Regions from separate parts of the Acidovorax sp. LjRoot117 genome, predicted to be linked through region 2. Evidence: riboswitches for the same ligand, from Rfam matches in the RefSeq annotation. Region 2 holds a riboswitch; the other holds the start of a gene.
The links. Region 2 has a riboswitch for glycine ahead of gcvT (glycine cleavage system aminomethyltransferase GcvT). Riboswitches for the same ligand answer to the same signal wherever they lie in the genome.

Region 1 (7,579 bases), on a different contig from region 2:
CAACGTGGTGGCCGCCCTGGGCGGGCTGGCCGATGGCGCGGTGTACCTCACCGGCACGGGCGGCGAGAAGCTGCCCGAGGGCGTGGACCCGCTGTCGGTGGTGGTGGAGCGATCGGTGCCCGTCAAGGCGACCGACGACGCGCTGCTGGCCTGGGAGATGAACGGAGAGCCCATCTCGCTGGCCCACGGCGGCCCGCTGCGGCTGGTGGTGCCGGGCTACCAGGGCGTGAACAACATCAAGTACGTGCAGCGCGTGGCGTTCACCAGCGCCCAGTCGCAAGCGCGCATCATGTCGCACGGCTACCGCATGTCGCCCCCCGGCACCAAGGCCGCGCCCGACCAGCCCTCGGTGTGGGAGATGGGCGTGAAGTCCTGGATCAACGGCCCGCTGCCCGAGAAGGGCACGCTCAAGGCCGGGCTGGTGCAGGTGCACGGCGTGGCCTTCGGCGGCACGCAGGCCGTCAAGGGCGTGGAAGTGTCGGTGGACGGCGGCAAGACCTGGCAGGCCGCGCGCCTCATCGGCCCCGACCTGGGCAAGTTCGCCTGGCGCCAGTTCGTGCTGCCCGTGCAACTGGGCGCGGGCACCCATGTGCTGGCCAGCCGCGCCACCGACGCGGCGGGCACGGTGCAGGCCGAGCAGCGCGACGAGAACGTGGGCGGCTACAACAACGCCAGCTGGCGCGACCACGCCGTGACCATCACGGCAGCATGATGGGGCGCCTGTTTGCGACGCTGGCTGTAGCCTTGCCCTTAGGGCTGGGGGCGGGCGCCGGCTGGGCCGCCGATGCCGCCGAGCTGGCGCGCGGCAAGGAGCTCTTCACCAAGATCCAGCCCGCCTGCGCCGTGTGCCACACGCTGCAGGCCGCGGGTGCCGAAGGCCAGGTGGGCCCGGTGCTCGACGAGCTCAAGCCCGATGCGCCGCGCGTGCTTCGGGCGCTGAAGGCGGGCATCGGTGTCATGCCTTCGTATGCCGAGCGCATGAGCGAGAAGGACATGAAGGCGGTGGCGAGCTTCGTGGCGCACGCCACCGGGGCTGCCAAGTAGACGAGGCGCGACGGCATTCGGTTGCCGCCCTCGGTGCTTTTCACCGCCGTGCAAGGCAACCGCGCGACCTCACGGGGCCGCGCGGCGTGGTCATGCTGTGCCCTAGCCGTGCTCAGGCCGTGGTGCGCGTCGGCAGCAGCGCCGCAGGGCGAGGGCTGCGCTCCAGTCCCTGAAAGTCGAAGTCCACCTGCGGCACCCGCCCGCTCACGATGTCGGCCAGCGCCTGGCCCGAGCCGCAGGCGTGCGTCCAGCCCAGCGTGCCGTGGCCGGTGTTGAGGAACAGGTTGGCGAGCTTCGTCTTGCCGATCAGCGGCACGTTGCTCGGCGTGGCGGGGCGCAGGCCGGTCCAGAACTGCGCCTGGCTGGCGTCGCCCGCACCGGGAAAAAGCTGCTCCACGCGCCGCACGATGGCGTCGCAGCGAACTTGGTTCAGGTGGCGGTCGTAGCCGTTCAACTCCGCCGTGCCTGCGATGCGCAGCCGGTCGCCCTGCGCGCTGGTGTAGCGCGAGAACACGAGCTTGAACTCGTCGTCCGTCAGGCTCACCTGGTGGGCCCGGGCCGCGTCCTTCACCGGCATGGTCACCGAATAGCCCTTGGCCGGGTAGATCGGCAGGCGAATGCCCAGCGGCTGCGCGAGCAGCGGGCTGAACGAGCCCATGGCCAGCACGAAGGCATCGCCCTGCACGCGCTCGAAGCGGCCCTCGGGCGTGGTCACCTCCACATGGTCGATGCGCCCCCCGGCCTCGCGCAGCGCGGTGATGTGGTGGCCCAGCCGGAACTGCACGCCCGCCGCCTCGCAGAGGGCGGCCAGCGCGCGCGTGAACTGGTTCGCGTCGCCCGATTCATCCTCGGCGGTGAAGGTGGCGCCCGCGAGCTGTGGGCGGATGTGGGCCAAGGCCGGCTCGATGCGCACGGCCTCGTCGGCGCTGATGACCTGGCGCTCGCAGCCCAGGGCGCGCATCTGCTCCGCGGGGGCCAGGGCGCCGTCGAACTCCTTGGCGTTGGTGTAGAAGTGCAGGATGCCCTGGGTGCGCTGGTCGTACTGGATGCCGGTGGCCGCGCGCAGCTGCTGCAGCACGCTGCGGCTGTAGGTGCCCAGGCTCACGATCTGCTCGATGTTGTGGCGCGTGCGCGCCGGCGTGCAGTTGCGCAGAAAGGCCAGGCCCCAGAGCCACTGGCGCATGTCGGCGCGCAGGCGGAACAGCAGCGGCGCGTCTTCCTGGCCCAGCCACTGCAGCACCTTGAGCGGTGCGCTCGGGTTGGCCCAGGGCTCGGCGTGGCTCACCGAGATCTGCCCGCCGTTGGCAAAGCTGGTCTCGGCGCCGGGCGCGCCCTGGCGGTCGATGACGGTCACGTCGTGGCCGAGTTGCGAGAGGAAGTAAGCCGAAGTCACGCCGAGCAAGCCGGCGCCAAGAACGATCACGCGCATGGTTCAGAACCTTTTGAAGGTCTACCGCCTGCCAGGCGTGCGCTACCAGCTATGAATTCAATAGCAATGCAGCTGGCGCACGTCTGCCAGGCTGCCGCTCCCCCTGTCCTTGGTACCTGAGAGATTCACCGCCGCGCCCACATGGCGTGCGGTTTGCTCCTTCGGTGCGCCACCACGCCGATAAGGGGTGGGGCGGCTCTCCAGACGGCTTTGATGAATGGGCAGTACGGGACCTGAGCGTGTATGGGAGTTTGCGCCTTCGGTGCAGCAGCGGGTGGTGCCCGCCGTGCTCTCCTGCTGGGCGGATTCTAGGCGCGGCCTCGCACCCGTGGCCGCGCCGCAGGCGCTAATGCACCGCAACGTTTGCTGATGCAACAGGCCGCTGAAGCCGGCCCGAAGCGGTTCAGGCGCCCTGCGGGAAGACGGCCTCGCCCAGGTTGAGCATGAGGCGGTTGGCCCAGGCGAACAGGGCGCTGGCGTGAAGCGCATCCAGAATCTCCAGGTCCGACAGGCCCGCCGCGCGCAGCGGCTGCAGGTGCTGCGCACCGAAGGTGCCGGGGCTGCGGGTGAGTGCCAGCGCGGCCTGCACGATGGCGCGCTCGCGGGCGTTGGTGCCCGCCTGGTCGGGGTCGGCAAAGATCTGCGCCATCACGTCGTTGCGCCGCGCCAGTTGCTCGAAGCGCTGGGCATGCACCGAGGCGCAGTACACGCAGCCATTGGCGCGCGACACCGCCGTGCTGGCCACCTCGCGCTCAGCGCGGGAGAGGCCGCCGGGCGCGTACATGATGGCGTTGAAGGCCTGCGAGCGCTCCGACAGCACACGGGCTTGGTGCACCAGCAGCAGGTAAAAATCCGAGCTGCGCGCCTTGGGGTGGCTCAGGTCCAGCACCGCCTGCTGCTCGGGCGTGGCGATGGCGGGGTCCACCACCTCCAGCCACGAAGCCCAGCCCAGCGTCTCGCTGGTGTAGCCGTTCAAACGCAGCGGCTCGCCGGGTGCGGGCAGGTTGGCAGGGTGCACGAAGGGCGCGGCCTCGGCGGTGTCCGGTGCGGGCGGCGCATCGCCTTCGCCACCCAGCGCGTCCAGCGCCGCCAAGCCCGCCACCAAGCGCAGCTGGTACGTCACGAAACCGATGAGCTGCGCCAGCAGCACCGTGTCCGGCACCGACAGGCCGGCGGCGGGCAGTGCCAGCAGGGCGGCGCGGTCGCTGCGGTCCGGGTGGGTGGCGAGCGTGCGGGTGAACTGGGCCACGGCCTGCAGGCGCGCGTCGGCGGGGGTGCTGCCGGGGTGTTGCAGCAATTCCTGCAGTGGCTGCGAGAGCACGGTGTGGGCGGTGCTTTTCAGTACCTGGTCGCGGTAGTGCGCTGCCAGCAGGGGCATGCCGCTGGCCTCGGCGATATCGCTGGCCACCCACAGGCGCTCGGTATGGCTCAGCGTGCCGGACAGGTCGGCGCTGAACAGGGCGTCGTAGCAGCCCTGCGTGGCCACGGCCACCTTGTCGCGCGCATGGCGCGTGGCGAACGCGGGCCGCTCGGGGGAGAGGGCAAGCAGGGTGTCGATGGTGTCTTGGCTGGACGTGGTTGGATTGGTGTCAGAGGTGGTGGTCATGGGGTGTGCAATCCAGAAGAGGAGGCCGCGCGCAGGCGGCCGGGCGCGTCAGGCGCGGTCGGGTTGGGGCAGGGGCTGGGCGTTCGGCGTGACGTGGGGCTGGGCCTGCAACTGCTCGACGCGCTGCGCCGTATCAGCCACCGTCCATTCGTCGCCCACCAGTTCGGGCTCGGCATAGGCCTGCAGGTTGGCAAAGTGCTGCTCGATGTCTTCGCGGTAGAACAGGCTGGCCAGCCCCTGCGCCAGCCGCCGCGCGCCGTCGCTGATGGCCGGGATGTCGCCCGACACGGTGCCGTGCGACAGCGCCGCGGGGTAGCAAAAGCAGTGGATGCGTTCCAGGCCCGGGCAACTGCCGGGAGTCTTTGGCTGAAACTCGAACACCGGGCCCAGGTCGGGCGAATCGGCCAGCTCCTGGTCTTCATCGCCCGGTGCGGGCTGGTAGCGGGCGCTCCAGGCGCGCACGTGCGGCGCGATGTGCGCGAACTCGGGCTTTTGCAGCCAGTCGATGGCAAAGCCGGTGGAGACGATCAGGAAGTCGAGCACGAAGGTGCCGCGGGGCGTGGCCACGCGCAGGGTGTTGCCCTGCTGCTCCACCCGCTCCACCGGGCAGCCCAGGTGGAAGTGCGCATTGGGGTGGCGCGACACGCGCAGCGTGCTGCCGTGCGGCGGCGGCACCTGCTGCACGTTGATGTAGTGGCGCAGGCGCCACTTCCAGGCATCGGGCAGGTCGTGGTGGCCGTGCGTGAGGCCCGGCACGCCCGAGCCCTTGGACTTGTTGATGCGGGGCAGGTCGTTGCGGCGCACCAGCAGGTCGACGCTGGCGGCGCCGCTCTCGAGCGCCGTGGCCGCGCTGTCCATGGCGGATGAACCCGCGCCCACCACGCCCACGCGCAGGCCGCGCAGCGTGGCGTAATCGAGCACGTCCGACGAATGCGCCCAGCGGCTGCGGTCCACGCCCTGCATGAAGGCCGGGATCTGCGGGCCGCCCAGGCCGTCGCGGCCGGTGGCCAGCACCACGCGGCGCGCCAGCCAGGTGGCGGCGCCCTCGGGGCTTTGCACATTCACCTCGACCAGCGCATCGGCCCGCGGGCGCAGGGCGGTGACGGCGTGCTCGTTGCGCACGTCGGCCCCGGTCACGCGGCGGTACCAGCGCAGGTAGTCCATCCACTGCAGGCGCGGGATCTTGTCGAGTGCAGCCCACGCAGCACGCCCCCATTGCGCTTCGAACCAGGCACGAAAGGTCAGGCTGGGCAGGCCCAGCGCAGGGCCCGTCAGCTCCTTGGGCGAGCGCAGGGTTTCCATGCGCGCGGTGGTGGCCCAGGGGCCTTCATGGTCGCGCGGCGCGCGGTCGAGCAGCACGGCGCGGATGCCCAGTTGCGCCAGCGCGGCAGAGGCCGCCAGGCCCGCCTGGCCCGCGCCGATGATGAGCACATCGACCACGGCCTGGCCCGCGTGGCTGCGCGGCGGCACCCAGCTGCGCGCCGGCCAGCCCAGTGTGGACAGGTCGTCCTTCAGGCGCTGCTCCAGCGCAGCCAGGCCGGTGCTGGCTGGGGAGGGGTGGTTGGTTTCTTCGTTCAGTGGCATGGGGTCGGAGGTTTCCCCCGCGGCAATGGTGCCGCGGTGCGAAGCCAGCAGTTCAGTCGATGCTGATTTTCGCGTCCTTCACCACCTGCGCCCATTTGTTGCGGTCGGCGTGCACCGTCTGGCGGAACTGCTCGGGTGTTTCGATGCGCACCGTGTTGCCGTTGGCCTCGAAGCGGGCGCGCACGTCGGGCAGCTCCAGCACTTCGCGCACGGCGGTGTTGAGCTTCTTCACGATGGCCGCGTCCGTGCCCTTGGGCGCGAAGATGCCGAACCAGATCGAGCTGTCGAAACCCTTGGTGCCCGGCAGCCCGCTCGATGCGATGGTCGGCACCTCCTTCACGGCGTTCACCGGCTTGGCGGTGGTCACGCCCAGCAGGCGCACCTTGTCGGCCTTGTAGTGTGGCAACACCGTCTGCACCTGGTTCATGATGCAGCAGGTCTCGCCCCGCACCACCGACGCGATGGCCTCGGGCCCGCCCTTGTAGGGCACATGCACCATGTTCAGGCCCAGGCGGGCGTTGAACTCGGCAAACGCCATGTGCGTGCCTGCGCCGTTGCCGGTGGACGCGAAGTTGTACTTGCCCGGGTTGGCCTTGACCAGGTCCACAAATTCTTTGAGCGTCTTCACGTCGATGACCGTGGGATTGATGGTCAGCACGTTCGACACGTCGATCAACGGCGCCACGGGCACGAAGTCCTCTTCCACGTCGAACGGCAGCTTCTTGTACAGCGCGGCGTTGCTGCCGTGCGTGGCCGCAGTGCCAAAGGCGAAGGTGTAGCCGTCGGGCTTGGCGCGGGCCACGTATTCGCTGGCGATGTTGCCGGCCGCGCCGGACTTGTAGTCGATGATGACGGGCTGGCCCAGGCGCTGGGCCAGGGGCTCCTGCACGGAACGGGCGATCACGTCCACGCCCGAGCCGGCCGGGAAGCCGAGGATCAGCGTGATGGGTTGCTGGGGCCAGGTGGCGGGGCCGGCGGCGTGCACTGCCGTGGCGGCGAGCCACGAAGCGCAGGCGAGCGCGACGGCTGGAATCCAGCGGAGAGAGGGCAGGGCGCGCATGGAGAAATCCTTCAATGGGTGTGCAGCAGGGATGCGCTATTGTGGGAAATCCAACATGTGCGACGTCGTATATGCATATGGCCGCCCCGTGCAGGGCCGCGTTGCCGTGCCGTTGAAAACGCAACAGCGCGGCGTGCCAGGCACGCCGCGCTGCGGGGGCTGCGATCAGCCGGTCGGTGGATCAGCGGATCAGCGGATCAACGATCCGTCGTCCATCAATTGCGGCGCGGGTTGTCGGGCTGCTGGTCGCGGCGGTTGGAGACGCCGTCTCCATCACGGTCGCGATCATGGCGGTTGGAGACGCCGTCGCCGTCCCGGTCCCAGCCACCGCGCTGGAATTCCCAGCGGCCATCGCGTTCAGCCCAGTGCGGCTGGCGGTATTGGTGGCCGGCGCGGGCCTGGACCCAGTGGCCCCGCACCCATTGGTAGCGGTTGCCGCGCCACTCCCAGTGGCCTTCTTCCCAGACCTGGCCACGGCGAGGGCGTGGCACGGCTTCGCGGCGTGGGGGCGGTGGCGCAGGGATGACCTGGTAGGTCTGCGTGGGCGTGTACCCGCGGTCTGTCTGCACGATGACGGTGCCCGGCTGCGCAGCCTGTGCAAAGGCAAGGGGCATCAGCGCTGCGAAGGCCAGCGATGCGGCGGTCAAGGTGTGGCGATGGTTCATTGTCTACTCCTGGTGGCTGGCGTGCCCGCTGCTGCACAGTGGCAGCTTGAAAACGGGGCACGCAGCATTCGGCATGAAGCCGGAGGCCGGGCCGGGGTGGCGCATGGTGCCTGCCCCGGGCCGGTTCGTGGTGCAGATCAGTTGCGGTACGGGTTGTCCGGGCGGCGGTCGTGGCGGTTCGGGACGCCGTC
Region 2 (7,579 bases):
CCGCCGGACCGGGGCACTTGGCAAGACGGCAGCGGCGGCACACGCTTTTGCACACATCCGCAGACCCTGGATTCAACGGGCATCTGCACGCAGCCTTTCCTACACGCCAGCGTCGCCTCACCAGGGCGATGCTGCGCTCCACAGCAGCACCTCCGTCACCTGTCCCGCTCGCGACCCGTAAACCGGTACCGCACGACCGGCAAGCCATCGCTTTAGTAAGCACGCTTACCAGCACAAACCCCGATGCCCTGCGGCATGTTGCAGCGCCATAATTTTTGAGTCCGTGGCACTGGCTGCGCGAAGCCTCCAGCGACAGGTACGCAGGCGACCACGGCAAGAACCACATATACAGGAGACACCATGCAACTGACTTCTCTCGCCGCGGGCCTGGGCCTTGCGTTCGGCTTGATCGCCACGGCCGGCGCGCAGACCACGACGCTCAAGATCGGCTACGCCACGGCGCCCGATTCGCACTATGGCGTGGGCTCCAAGGTGTTCTGCGATGAAGTCGAAAAAGGCACGCAGGGGCGCTACAAGTGCCAGTACTTTCCCAACTCGGCGCTGGGCGGCGAGCGCGAGCAGATCGAGGCCATCCAGCTCGGCACGCAGGACCTGGTGAACACCTCCACCGGCCCTGTGGGCAACTTCGTGCCCGAAGTGAAGATCGTGGACATTCCGTTCCTGTTCCGCGATTACGACCATGCACGCAAGGTGATGGACGGCCCCATCGGCCAGGACATCCTGACCAAGTTCCCGAGCAAGGGCATCATCGCGCTGGCCTGGACCGAAAACGGCTTTCGCCACATGACCAACAGCAAGCGCGACATCGTCAAGCCCGAGGACGCCAAGGGCCTGAAGATGCGCACCATGGAGAACAAGGTGCACATGGACGGCTACCGCACCTTCGGCATCCTGCCCACGCCCATGGCCTTCCCCGAGCTGTTCGGTGCCATGCAGCAGGGCACGGTGGACGGCCAGGAGAACCCTATCCCGGTGATCCTGTCGGCCAAGTTCTCGCAGGTGCAAAAGCACCTGTCGCTGACCGGCCACGTGTACTCGCCCGCGCTTCTGCTGCTCTCGCCCAAGGTGTGGAACAAGCTCAACGATGCCGACAAGAAGGTCTTCACCGACGCCGCCAAGAGCGCTTCGGTGGCGCAGCGCAAGAAGGTCAACGACGATGAGAACAATGGCATCGCGCTGCTTGAATCGCAAGGCATGAAGGTCACGAAGACGGTGGACGGCGCAGCCTTCCGCGAAGCGCTCAAGCCGGCGTATGTGGGCTATGCCAAGGAGTTCGGGGCCGACAACATCAAGAAGATCCAGGACGTTCGTTAACCCGAGCAGACAAACTCCAACCGTTCACGCTGAGCCTGTCGAAGCGCCGCGCAAGGCTTCGACAAGCTCAGCCCGAACGGTTTTTTTTCGCTTTCAGCCAGAACCGAGAACAACACCGTGAAAGCCTTCGAACGCTATTTCCTTGCCGCCAACCGCTGGGCGCTGATCCTGCTGCTGGCGGCCATGTCGATCATCATCTTCACCAACGTGGTGATGCGCTACGTGACCCACAACTCGCTGGAGTGGGCTGAAGAGGTCTCGCGCCACATGATGATCTGGCTGACCTTTCTGGGCGCCGGGCCGGTGCTGCGCTACGGCGGCCACATTGCGGTGGAGAACCTGCAGGACGCCCTGCCCCGCGCAGGCGGCATTGCCATCCGGGCGGTGGTGGCCGCGCTGCTGTTCGCCTTCTTCGGCTTCATGGTCTGGTACGGCTGGCTGTACATGCAGCGCACCATGTTCCAGATGACGGCCGTGACGCAGGTGCCCTTCGCCTACATCTACAGCGCCATGCTGATCGGCGGGGTGTTGCTCATCGTGCACTTTGCGTTCGTCGTGCGTGGCTATGTGCTCGACCGCACCTTCGCGGCCGATGAGCACTTCGATGCGAATGCGAGTGCCTCACTATGAGCGCGTCCATCATCCTCATCGTTTCGGCCTGCCTGTTCCTGGCCATCGGCGTGCCGGTGGCGTTTGCCCTGGGCCTGGCCACCGCGGCCACGCTGATCCTGGCCGAGAGCTACCCGCTGATGGTGCTGCTCAAGGAGACCTTCACCGGCATCGACAGCTTTCCGCTGATGGCCGTGCCGTTCTTCATTCTGGCGGCCGAGCTCATGAGCGGCGGCTCGCTGACCGAGGTGCTGCTGCGCTTCGCCGGCCAGTTTGTGGGCCACAAGCGCGGCGGGCTGGGCTACACCAACGTGGTGTCGCTGACGTTCTTCTCGGGCATCTCGGGCTCGGCACTGGCCGATGCGGCCGGCCCGGGCTCGATGCTGATCCGCATGATGGACAAGGCGGGCTACGACCGTTCGTATGCAGCGGCGCTCACCGCGTCCACTGCCATCGTGGGGCCCATCATTCCGCCGTCCATCATCATGATCATCTATGCGCTGCAGGATGAAACGGTGTCGGTGGGTGCGCTGTTCGTGGCCGGCCTGCTGCCGGGCCTGCTGATCGCGGTGGCCATGTGCATCGTGAACTTCCATGTGTCGAAGAAGCGCAACTACAAGGGCGACGGCAAGATGCCGCCCATGGCCGAAATCCTGACCACCACCTGGAAGGCGCTGCCCGCCATCTTGCTGCCCGTGGTGATCCTGGGCGGCATGCGTGCAGGCTGGTTCACACCCACCGAGGCCTCGGTGGTGGCCGTGTTCTACGCGCTGGTGTGCGGCAAGTTCGTCTACCGCACGCTGCAGTGGAAGGCCCTGCCCGACATCCTGGCGCGCTCGGCCCTGCTGTCGGCGTCGGTGCTGATCATCATCGGGCTGTCGGCCGCGTTCGCGTGGATTTTGACCATCGAGGGCATTCCGCAGCAGATGGCCGAGTGGCTCATCAGCATGAACCTGTCGCCCTGGATGTTCCTCATCATCGTGAACATCTTTCTGCTGCTGTTCGGCATCTTCATTGAGCCGCTGCCGGGGGTGATGGTGCTTGCGCCCATCCTCGCGCCCGTGGCCGTGAAGCTGGGCGTGGACCCGGTGCACTTCGCGATGATCGTGATCTACAACCTCACGCTCGGGATGATCACGCCGCCGGTGGGAGGGCTACTCTTCGTCACCTGCAATGTCTCCCGCGTGCCGATGTCGCAACTGGTGCGCGAGCTGGTGCCCTTCCTGTGGGCGCATGGCGTGGTGCTGGTGATGCTGACCTTCATCCCGCAACTGTCCACCTGGCTGCCGAAGGTGTGGGGTTTCATCAAGTAGCGGGGCTTTCCAGCGGGGGTGCCAGGCGCCAGCGGATATACTGGCGCCCGTCAGGAGAGAGCCCCCTTCGCGGGGGCCGCCGAAGGCGCAGGGACAACCCGAACGCTCAGGCAAAAGGACTGGCAACCGCCCGCAGTGATGCGGGCGTTTCCTTGCTGGAGAGAGATGGACCGCCGGTCACACCGCGCGCGGCACCCATCCACCGAAGGAGCAAGCCGCACGGCCAGCCAGGGCGCTGCGGTGAATCTCTCAGGTAAAGCGGACAGCAGGGCAAATACCGTGGCCTGGTACAGGCTGCGGCTTTCATTTGCCTTGTCCTGAGAAGCCCGCCATGTCCGCCACCGCTCCCCTGCTCACCACGCCCCTGAACGCACTGCACATCGAGCTGGGCGCCCGCATGGTGCCGTTCGCCGGCTATTCCATGCCCGTGCAGTACCCGGCCGGCCTCATGGCCGAGCACCTGCACACCCGCACCGCAGCGGGGCTGTTCGATGTCTCCCACATGGGCCAGCTCAAGCTCGTCGGCCCGGACGCTGCGGCCGCCTTCGAAACCCTGATGCCGGTCGATGTGATCGACCTGCCCGTGGGCAAGCAGCGCTACGGCCTGCTGCTGACCGATGAGGGCACGGTCATCGACGACCTGATGTTCTTCAACCAGGGCACGGTCGAAGGCGAGCCCACCCTGTTCGTCATCGTCAACGGCGCCTGCAAGGTGGGCGACATCGCCCACATAGAGGCCCGCATCGGCCAGCGCTGCCAGGTGGTGCCCATGCCCGACCATGCGCTGCTGGCGCTGCAAGGCCCGCAGGCGGTCACCGCCCTTGCCCGCCTGGCGCCGGGTGTGGACCAGCTGGTGTTCATGACCGGCGGCGCGTTCGACATTGCGGGCTGCGACTGCTTCGTCACCCGCAGCGGCTACACCGGCGAAGACGGCTTTGAAATCTCGGTGCCCGCAGTCCAGGCCGACACCCTGGCGCGGGCGCTGCTGGCCCAGCCCGAAGTCAAACCCATCGGCCTGGGCGCGCGCAACTCGCTGCGCCTGGAAGCGGGCCTGTGCCTGTACGGCAACGACATCGACACCACCACCACACCGCCCGAAGCGGCCCTGAACTGGGCCATCCAGAAGGTGCGCCGCACCGGCGGCGCACGGGCGGGCGGCTTTCCAGGCGCGGACAAGGTCCTCGCGCAGATCGACAACCCCGCCACCCTGCAACGCAAGCGCGTCGGCCTCGTGGCGCTGGAGCGCGTGCCCGTGCGCGAGCACACCGAACTGCAGAGTACCGACGGCCAGAAGATCGGCGAAGTCACGAGCGGCCTGCTCGGCCCCACGGTGAACGAGCCAGTGGCCATGGGCTACGTCGTCCCTGAATTCGCCGCCATCGGCACGCGCGTGAACGCCATCGTGCGCGGCAAGGCCGTGCCGATGGAGGTGCGTGCCATGCCGTTCACCCCCGCGCGCTACTACCGCGGCTGAACCCCCGCATTCGTTTGCCGCGCATTGCATCGCCTGCGCCCCAGCCCGGCTACAGTGGCAGCTGGCATCGGCACTTTTTTAGACAACCCTTTTTTCTGGAGCCCCCATGACTGTCAAGTATTCCAAGGACCACGAGTGGATCGACATCTCCGACCACGAAGCCGCCACCGTCGGCATCACGCTGCATGCGCAGGACGCGCTGGGCGACGTGGTGTTCGTGGACCTGCCCGCCGTCGGCACCACCTTCACCCAGGGTGAAGTGGCCGGCGTGGTCGAGTCCGTCAAGGCCGCAGCCGACGTGTACATGCCCGTTACCGGCGAGATCGTCGAAGTGAACGAGGCGCTGCGCGCCGACCCGTCCCTGGCCAACAGCGACCCGATGGGCGCCGGCTGGTTCTTCAAGGTCCACGTGACCGACATGACGCAGTTCGACGCGCTCATGGACGAGCCGGCCTACGCCGAGTTCGCCAAGAACGCCTGATCGGACCGCCCCTCCCTTCGCGGCCTGGCAGCCACCTGCCGGGCCATGTGTCCCCGCCCTTGCCGCCGCCGCCGATGACCTCCCAAGCCCCCCTGCCCTCCCTCGCCGCGCTCGAGAACGCCACCGAATTCCTGCCCCGCCACATCGGCATCGACGCTGCGGATGAAACCCACATGCTGTCGGTGATCGGCGAGGCCTCGCGCAGCGCCCTCATCGAAAGCATCGTGCCGCGCTCCATTGCGCGCACCACGCCCATGGACCTGCCCCTGCCCGTCACCGAAGCGGCAGCGCTGGCCGAGCTCAAGGCGATTGCGGGCAAGAACAAGGTCCTGCGCAGCTTCATCGGCCAGGGCTACTACGGCACGCACACGCCGGGCGTCATCCTGCGCAACATCCTGGAAAACCCCGCCTGGTACACCGCCTACACGCCCTACCAGGCCGAGATCTCGCAAGGCCGTATGGAGGCCTTGGTCAACTTCCAGACCATGGTGTGCGACCTGACCGGCATGCCGATTGCCAACGCATCCATGCTGGACGAAGCCACCGCCGCCGCCGAGGCCATGACCCTGGCCAGGCGCTCGGTCAAATCCAAGAGCAATGTCTTCGTGGTGGCGGGCGACGCGCACCCGCAGACCATCGAAGTCATCCAGACCCGCGCCAAGCCCCTGGGCCTGGAAGTGCGCCTGGCCAACTCGGCCGAGGAATGGAACGACCTGCTGGCCGGCGACTACTTCGCCGTGCTGGCCCAGTACCCCGCCACCAGCGGCCGCATCGAAGACCTGCGCGCCGATGTGGAAAAAGCCCACGCCAAGCAGGCCGCCTTCATCGTGGCCGCCGACCTGCTGGCGCTGACGCTCATCACGCCGCCCGGCGAATACGGCGCCGACATCGTGGTGGGCACCACGCAGCGCTTTGGCATGCCCATGGGCGCGGGCGGCCCGCACGCTGCCTACATGGCCTGCCGCGACGAGTTCAAGCGCAGCCTGCCCGGCCGCCTGGTGGGAGTGAGTGTGGACGTGCACGGCAAACCGGCCTACCGCCTGGCCCTGCAAACGCGCGAGCAGCACATCCGCCGCGAGAAAGCCACGTCCAACATCTGCACGGCGCAGGTGCTGCCGGCCGTCATCGCCAGCATGTACGCCGTGTACCACGGCCCCGAGGGCCTGCAACGCATCGCCCAGCGCGTGGCCAGCTACACCGCCATCCTGGCCCAGGGCCTGGTGCAGCTGGGCGCGCCGGTGCGCCCGCAAGCCACCTTCGACACGCTGAGCCTGCATACCGGCGACGCTACCAAATCGATAGCTGCTCGCGCAATCCAGATGGGCGCCAACCTGCGAATCTACTTCGAAGAGTACCTGTGCATCTCGCTGGACGAGACCACCACGCGCGCCGACGTCGAGCTGCTGTGGAAGGTCTTCGCCCAGGACGGCCAGGCCCTGCCCACCTTCGACGCGTTCGAGAACGGCGTGGAGCCGCTGATCCCCGCCGCGCTGCGCCGCACCAGCCGCTACCTCACGCACCCGGTGTTCAACACCCACCATTCCGAAACCGGCATGCTGCGCTACATCCGCCAGCTGTCCGACAAGGACCTGGCGCTGGACCGCAGCATGATCCCGCTGGGCAGCTGCACCATGAAGCTCAACGCCACCAGCGAGATGATCCCCATCACCTGGCCCGAGTTCGCGCACATGCACCCCTACGCGCCCGCCGACCAGCAGGCCGGCTACCGCGAGCTGGACGAGCAGCTGCGCGCCTGGCTGTGCCAGGCCACGGGCTACGCCGGCATCAGCCTGCAGCCCAACGCCGGCAGCCAGGGCGAATACGCGGGCCTGCTGGCCATCCAGGCCTACCACCGGGCGCAGGGCGAAGGCCACCGCAACATCTGCCTCATCCCCAGCAGCGCACATGGCACCAACCCCGCCAGCGCGCAGATGGTGGGCATGCAGGTAGTGGTCACGGCGTGCGACGCCGCCGGCAACGTGGACCTGGCCGACCTCAAGGCCAAGTGCGAGCAGCACAGCGGAAGCATTGCCTGCGTGATGATCACCTACCCCAGCACGCACGGCGTGTTCGAGACCCAGGTCAAAGAGCTGTGCGCGCTGGTGCACAGCCACGGCGGCCGCGTGTACGTGGACGGCGCCAACATGAACGCCCTGGTGGGCGTGGCCGCCCCCGGCGAGTTCGGCGGCGACGTGAGCCACCTGAACCTGCACAAGACCTTCTGCATCCCCCACGGCGGTGGCGGCCCGGGCGTCGGCCCGGTGTGCGTGGTCGAAGACCTCGTGCCCTACCTGCCCGGCCTGCCGGGCCAGGGCGACCAGCCGCTGGCCCCCGCCGACGGCAAGGTGGGCCCGGTCAGCGCTGCCC

Region 1: linked by a shared signal. The riboswitch ahead of ACSQ3D_RS24130 (D-amino acid dehydrogenase) and the one ahead of gcvT (glycine cleavage system aminomethyltransferase GcvT) in region 2 are both predicted to bind glycine.

The regions. Positions count from the first base shown of each region.
Region 1 covers NZ_CAXUPO020000014.1:2,317-9,895, forward strand. Annotated here, with positions in the region: gene ACSQ3D_RS24120 (sulfite oxidase) at 1-712, shown strand, start outside; gene ACSQ3D_RS24125 (c-type cytochrome) at 709-1,044, shown strand; gene ACSQ3D_RS24130 (D-amino acid dehydrogenase) at 1,157-2,473, opposite strand; glycine riboswitch at 2,567-2,687, opposite strand; gene ACSQ3D_RS24135 (CMD domain-containing protein) at 2,877-4,079, opposite strand; gene ACSQ3D_RS24140 (NAD(P)-binding domain-containing protein) at 4,128-5,663, opposite strand; gene ACSQ3D_RS24145 (Bug family tripartite tricarboxylate transporter substrate binding protein) at 5,716-6,723, opposite strand; gene ACSQ3D_RS24150 (YXWGXW repeat-containing protein) at 6,939-7,388, opposite strand; gene ACSQ3D_RS24155 (YXWGXW repeat-containing protein) at 7,526-7,579, opposite strand, start outside.
Region 2 covers NZ_CAXUPO020000002.1:611,717-619,295, reverse strand. Annotated here, with positions in the region: gene ACSQ3D_RS08170 (TRAP transporter substrate-binding protein) at 361-1,335, shown strand; gene ACSQ3D_RS08165 (TRAP transporter small permease) at 1,453-1,965, shown strand; gene ACSQ3D_RS08160 (TRAP transporter large permease) at 1,962-3,257, shown strand; glycine riboswitch at 3,299-3,389, shown strand; glycine riboswitch at 3,403-3,533, shown strand; gene gcvT (glycine cleavage system aminomethyltransferase GcvT) at 3,589-4,731, shown strand; gene gcvH (glycine cleavage system protein GcvH) at 4,838-5,212, shown strand; gene gcvP (aminomethyl-transferring glycine dehydrogenase) at 5,287-7,579, shown strand, end outside.